2 regions of the Streptomyces sp. NPDC111802 genome follow, and region 1 is predicted to be linked to the other one. Evidence: riboswitches for the same ligand, from Rfam matches in the RefSeq annotation. Region 1 holds a riboswitch; the other holds the start of a gene.

Region 1 (3,399 bases):
GGCGGAGGCGCCCGAGTGCGGCTGCACGTTGGCGTACTCGGCGCCGAACAGCTCCTTGACCCGGTCGATGGCGATCTGCTCGGCGACGTCGACGTGCTCACAGCCGCCGTAGTAGCGGCGGCCGGGATAGCCCTCGGCGTACTTGTTGGTGGCGACCGAGCCCTGCGCCTCCATCACCGCGACCGGCGCGAAGTTCTCGGAGGCGATCATCTCCAGGGTGGACTGCTGGCGCTCCAACTCGGCGTCGAGCGCGGCGGCGATCGCCGGATCCAGCTCGTGCAGGGGCGCGTTCAGAAGAGACTTGTCAGGCATGGAAGCAGACATGTGGGCAGACATAAGGGATACGACTCCTCAGCCGGCGGTGTGGGTGACGTACTCGTCGGCGGAGAGCAGGTCGGCCGGCTCCTCCGTGATCCGTACCTTGAACAGCCAGCCGCCCTCGAAGGGCGCGGAGTTCACCAGCGCCGGGTCGTTCACCACGTCCTCGTTGATCTCGGTGACCTCACCGGTGACCGGGGAGTACAGGTCGGACACCGACTTGGTCGACTCCAGCTCGCCGCAGGTCTCGCCCGCGGTCACCGTCGAGCCGACCTCGGGGAGCTGGGCGTAGACGACATCGCCGAGCGCGTTGGCCGCGAACTCCGTGATGCCGACCGTCGAGACGCCGTCCTCGGCGGTCGACAGCCACTCGTGCTCCTTGCTGTAGCGCAGCTGCTGGGGGTTGCTCATGGCCTGAATTCTCCTGTACGCGCGGGAGTGGTGGTGAATGGGGGACTGCTGAAAACGTGTGTGAGCAGCGGAAATGTGCGCAGGGTCACGCGCTCGTCCGCTGCCAGTCTCTACGTCTGGCGTTACTTCTGCCGCTTGTAGAACGGCAGGGCCACGACCTCGTACGGCTCGTGGCTGCCGCGGATGTCCACGCCGACTCCGGCCGTGCCGGGCGCCGAGTGCGCGGCGTCGACGTACGCCATGGCGATGGGCTTGCCCAGGGTGGGGGAGGGCGCGCCGGAGGTGACCTCGCCGATGACCTCGCCGCCGGCGACGACCGGGTACCCGGCGCGCGGGACGCGACGCCCCTCGGCGACCAGGCCGACCAGGACGCGCGGCGGGTTCCGGTCGGCACGGTCGGCGGCTTCGGCCAGCGCCTCGCGCCCGACGAAGTCGCCCTCCTTCTCGAACTTCACCACCCGGCCGAGCCCGGCGTCGAAGGGGGTGAGGGAGGTCGTCAGCTCATGGCCGTACAGCGGCATGCCCGCTTCGAGGCGCAGGGTGTCGCGGCAGGACAGCCCGCAGGGGACCAGGCCGGCGCTCTCGCCCGCCTTGGTCAGCGCCTGCCACAGCTCGACGGCGTGCTCCGGCTTCACGAACAGCTCGAAGCCGTCCTCGCCGGTGTAACCCGTGCGGGCGATGAGCGCGGGGATGCCGGCGACGGTGCCGGGCAGGCCGGCGTAGTACTTCAGGCCGTCGAGGTCGGCGTCGGTCAGCGACTTCAGGATGCCCGGGGACTCGGGGCCCTGTACGGCGAGCAGCGCGTACGCGTCCCGGTCGTCGCGCACCTCGGCGTCGAAGCCGGCGGCGCGCTCGGTGACCGCGTCCAGCACGACCTGGGCGTTGGAGGCGTTGGCGACGATCATGTACTCGGTCTCGGCGAGCCGGTAGACGATCAGGTCGTCGAGGATGCCGCCGTCGGCCTGGCAGATCATGGTGTAGCGGGCGCGGCCGACGCCGATCGAGGCGATGTTGCCGACGAGGGCGTGGTTCAGCAGCGCGGCGGCCTGCGGGCCGGTGACGGTGATCTCGCCCATGTGCGAGAGGTCGAACAGGCCGGCCTTGGTGCGTACGGCGTTGTGCTCGTCGCGCTCGGAGGCGTAGCGCAGGGGCATGTCCCAGCCGGCGAAGTCGGTCATCGTCGCGCCGAGCGAGCGATGCAGGGCATCGAGCGCGGTACGCCGCTGGTCGGGGGATTTGGTACTGCTCATCGGTCGGTGTCTCCCAAGGCGATGGGGGTCCCCCCGCGCGAGCGAATTCGAGCGTGGGGGAGGGCGAGGTCGTTCCTCCCCATCTGTCATCGGAACCTGAGAGGTTCGCCACGACCGCCACGGGGACGATCAGGACTTGCACCTTGGGTGGAGCCACGCCCGCTCTCGAAGAGAGGGGTGGCCCGCTTTTCAGATGTGCCTCGCCCGCGCGGTAACGGGGCCTGAGAGATTCAAGGGAGGGACTTGCTCCTTCGGCGCCCCGGCGATGCACTGCCGAGGACTCTCCCGCGCGGATTCAAACGGCCGGTATGCAGTTGGCGCGGACATCATTGCATGCCGGGCTCGTCCGTGGCAGGGCCATGTCTGTAACCGGCTTGTGGCAGTAAGCGAACGAAAAAGCGAGGGATGCTCTATTACCTTCTCTTTACGCTCAGTGGGGATGGGGAATCCTGACCCCGGAGGAGGACGATGACGGTGAACCGCACCACGGCGTACGCGACGACCTCGGGCCTTGCGCTGCCCAAGCAGCCCGCCGCCCCGGCCGCCGAGGCCCGCGCCATGTGCCCCGCGCCCGTGGTCCGCGATCTGCGTGAGCGCTCCGGGCACAGCCCGCACGCGCTGCTCTTCGGTCCCAGGGACCTCGTCGTCATCACCGGCCTGCCCGGCAGCGGCAAGTCCACGCTGATGAAGCGGACCGTGAAGGGCCTGCGTGTCGACTCCCAGGACACCCGGGACCGCTGGGACGACCGGATGCCGGGCTTCGTCCCCTACGCCTTCTACCGGCCCCTGGTCCGCCTCGCCCACTACGCCGGGCTGCGCCGCGCCCTGCGCAGCGGCGAGGGCGTCGTCGTGCACGACTGCGGTACGCAGACCTGGGTGCGCGCCTGGCTGGCCCGCGAGGCCCGCCGCCGCGGCGGCACCCTCCACCTGCTGCTGCTCGACGTGACCCCCGGCACCGCGCTGGAGGGCCAACGAGAGCGAGGCCGAGGCGTCTCGCGCTACGCCTTCCTACGCCACCGCACCGCCGCCTCCCGCCTACTGCGCTCGGTGGCAAAGGGCGACCTGCCGCCGGGGTGCGGCTCGGCGGTACTGGTCGACCGCGATGCGGCGGATGTACTGCGCCGGATCGGCTTCACCGGGTGACTGGTCGCCGGCACGGGCGGGCGGCTGAGCGGTCGTGGGCGGGGGCGGGTCGGACTTTGGCGGTCGAGGCGGTGGGCTGCCGCCCCCCCCGCACCGGCCCGGAGGGCTGTCGCAAGCTTGGCGAGGTGTCTCGCTGCGGTGGGATCTGGGTCGCGGGTGAGTGCCATACGCGGGGGCGGGAGGGCGGTGGGGCTGCCCCCCGCACCGGTCCGGAGGGCTGTCGCAAGCTTGGCGAGGTGTCTCGCTGCGGTGGGATCTGGGTCGCGGGGTGAGTGCC
Region 2 (3,399 bases), on a different contig from region 1:
AAGGTGCGGCGCTACGACTTCTCGACCTTGACCCGGTCCGAGACCTTGCGTGGGCCCACGGATGATCCTGCCGTGGTGCGGGAGGCCGCCGCGCGGCTGCTGGACTCCGTGGACACGACGGGTGGCGTGCGGCTGCTGGGGGTCGGGGTGAGCGGGCTGGCCGACTACACGCAGGAGGACCTGTTCGCGCAGGCTGCGGGGGTGCGGGTGGAAGAGACGGCGGAGGACGGTGAGGAAGAGGTTGCGGTGGCCCGGCGGGCCGAGGGCGTGACCGAGCGGCGGTGGCATGCGGGGCACGATGTGCGGCACGTCGAGTTCGGGCACGGGTGGGTGCAGGGGAGCGGGCTCGGGCGGGTGACCGTGCGGTTCGAGACGCCTGGATCGGAGCCGGGGCGGGTGCGGACGTTTCGGGTCGATGATCCGGGGCTGGAGGTGGCGGAGCCGCTGCCGTTGGTGGAGGGCAGGGCCGGAAAGGGTGGGGTAAGCGGGGAGTCCGGGGCTGATGGGAAAGCTGGTGCTGATGGGGGTCTGGGGGCGGGGGAGTCGCCTGTGATGCCTGGGTCTGGGTAGGGCGGCGGCCGGCCGCGGTCAGGGATGCGGATGCGGGGCCCTGGGGCCGTTGTTGTCGGGGCCCTCCGTGCCTGCCAAGTTGCCGAAGTCCCGGTCGGGAGGCGGGGGCGGGGCGGCGACGTCCAAGCCGTAGTGATGGTAGAGCTGGAGTTCTTGTTCCGGAGAGAGGTGGCGGCCTACCCCGAAGTCGGGGGCGTCCTTGATCAGGGTGCGGTCGAAGGGGACGTGGAGGGTGCCTTCCACCAGTTCGCTGGGCTCCAGGGGGACGAAGGCGTCCCGGGAGAACAGGCCCGTGCGTATCGCCGCCCATTCCGGCACTCCGGTGGCGTCGTCGAGATAGACCTCGTCGATCGTGCCGATCTTGGTGCCGTTGCGGTCGAAGGCCTTGCGGCCGATCAGATTGCGCGGATCGATGTCGGTCTGCACGGGCCCTCCACTTGGTCGCAACTCATCCGTAAGCACTACGAAAAGGCACATTGGGAAGTGCGGCCACTCGAAGGGGCGTGCGTTGACCTCGCTGGTAGGCTTGCAAACGGCTGCTGACCCCGTGCGGGAGAGTCCTCCGGACACCATCGGAGGCGCCGAAGGAGCAAATCCTCCCCGGAATCTCTCAGGCCCACGTACCGCACGGACGAGGTCACTCTGGAAAGCAGGGCGGGTGCCGACGGCTTCCGCTCTCACCGACGGTGAAAGCCGGGCGCCCTTGGGTGACCCGGTGAAGCTCTCAGGTTGAGATGACAGAGGGGGAGGCCGTCCGGGTACCCGCGCAAGGGTGCCCCTCGAAGGTCGTGTCAGACCAGGAGGCCTCCGCAATGACCGCCCATCGCATTCCGCTCTCCGAGCTCGAGCAGGGTATTCCCTTCGAGCAGCGTCATATCGGTCCCGATCATGAGGCTCGGGCCAAGATGCTCGCCCAGGTCGGGTACGGCTCGCTGGACGAGCTCACCGCCGCCGCGGTGCCGGACGTGATCAAAAACGCCGACTCTCTCGATCTGCCGGGGGCGCGTACCGAGCCCGAGGTGCTGGCCGAGCTGCGGTCGCTCGCCGACCGCAACCAGGTGCTGGACCCGATGATCGGGCTCGGCTACTACGGCACCTTCACCCCGCCGGTCATCCTGCGGAATGTCATGGAGAACCCGGCCTGGTACACCGCCTACACGCCGTACCAGCCGGAGATCTCGCAGGGACGGCTCGAAGCCCTGCTGAACTTCCAGACCATGGTCGCCGAGCTCACCGGGCTGCCGACCTCCGGTGCCTCGCTGCTCGACGAGGGGACCGCGGCGGCCGAGGCATTGGCGCTGTCCCGGCGCATGGGCAAGAACAAGAAGGGGCTCTTCCTGGTCGACGCCGATGTGCTTCCGCAGACCATCGCCGTGATCGAGACCCGGGCCGAGCCGACCGGTGTGGAGGTCGTGGTCGCCGACCTCAGCGACGGCATCCCGGCCGAGCTCGCCTCGCGTGAGATCAACGGCGTACTGGTCCAGTACCCGGGCGCCTCCGGTGTCGTACGCGACATCAAGTCCGTCATCGACCAGGCCCACGAGCTCGGTGCCCTCGTCACCGTCGCCGCCGATCTGCTCGCGCTCACCCTGCTGAAGTCGCCCGGTGAGCTCGGGGCGGACATCGCGGTCGGGACGACGCAGCGGTTCGGTGTGCCGATGGGCTTCGGCGGACCGCACGCCGGATACATGGCCGTACACGAGAAGTTCGCGCGCAGCCTGCCGGGGCGGCTGGTGGGCGTGTCCGTGGACGCCGACGGGAACAAGGCGTACCGGCTGGCGCTGCAGACGCGTGAGCAGCACATCCGGCGGGAGAAGGCGACCAGCAACATCTGTACCGCTCAGGTGCTGCTCGCCGTGATGGCCGGGATGTACGCCGTCTACCACGGGCCCGAGGGGCTCAAGGGCATCGCGCGGCGGACCCATCGGTACGCCACGATCCTCGCCGCGGGGCTCACGGCCGGGGGCGTCGAGGTCGTGCACGGCTCCTACTTCGACACGCTGACCGTGCGGGTGCCCGCGAAGGCCGCCGAGATCGTCGCCGCCGCCCGGGACAACGGCGTCAACCTGCGCCTCGTCGACGCCGACCACGTCTCCATCGCCTGCGACGAGACCACCGCGCGGGCCCAACTGGGCGCCGTATGGACGGCGTTCGGGGTCGAGGGGGACATCGAGGCGCTGGACGCGGCGACCGAGGACACCCTTCCGGGCGGCCTGCTGCGCAGTGACGACTACCTCACGCACCCCGTCTTCCACCAGCACCGCTCCGAGACGGCGATGCTGCGCTATCTGCGCCGGCTCGCCGACCGTGACTACGCGCTCGACCGCGGCATGATCCCGCTGGGCTCCTGCACGATGAAGCTCAACGCCACGACCGAGATGGAGCCGGTCACCTGGCCGGAGTTCGGGCAGCTGCACCCCTTCGCGCCCGCCGAGCAGGCGCAGGGCTATCTGACGCTCATCCGCGAGCTGGAGGAACGTCTCGCCGAGGTCACCGGCTACGACAAGGTGTCGCTCCAGCCGAACGCCGGGTCGCAGGGTGAGCTGGCCGGGCTGCTCGCTGTGCGCGGGTACCATCGGGCCAACGGTGACGAGCAGCGGACCGTGTGCCTGATCCCGTCCTCCGCGCACGGCACGAACGCCGCGAGCGCCGTGATGGCCGGCATGAAGGTCGTCGTCGTGAAGACCGCCGAGGACGGCGAGATCGACGTCGAGGACCTGCGGGCGAAGATCGAGCAGTACCGCGACGAGCTGTCGGTGCTGATGATCACGTACCCGTCGACGCACGGTGTGTTCGAGGAGCACGTCGCCGACATCTGCGCGCAGGTGC

What was found. A riboswitch is a leader RNA that binds a small molecule or an ion and turns the genes downstream of it on or off. The one in region 1 is predicted to bind glycine.
Region 2: another riboswitch for glycine. It lies ahead of gcvP (aminomethyl-transferring glycine dehydrogenase); the one in region 1 lies ahead of gcvT (glycine cleavage system aminomethyltransferase GcvT).

Annotation. Positions count from the first base shown of each region.
Region 1 is NZ_JBVKCZ010000029.1:36,979-40,377, forward strand. Features, by position in the region: gene glyA (serine hydroxymethyltransferase) at 1-312, opposite strand, end outside; gene gcvH (glycine cleavage system protein GcvH) at 352-729, opposite strand; gene gcvT (glycine cleavage system aminomethyltransferase GcvT) at 852-1,979, opposite strand; glycine riboswitch at 2,179-2,277, opposite strand; gene ACZ7NC_RS28850 (AAA family ATPase) at 2,448-3,122, shown strand.
Region 2 is NZ_JBVKCZ010000052.1:9,860-13,258, forward strand. Features, by position in the region: partial or broken gene ACZ7NC_RS38195 (DNA polymerase IV) at 1-474, shown strand, start outside; gene ACZ7NC_RS38200 (PRC-barrel domain-containing protein) at 589-996, opposite strand; glycine riboswitch at 1,111-1,206, shown strand; gene gcvP (aminomethyl-transferring glycine dehydrogenase) at 1,383-3,399, shown strand, end outside.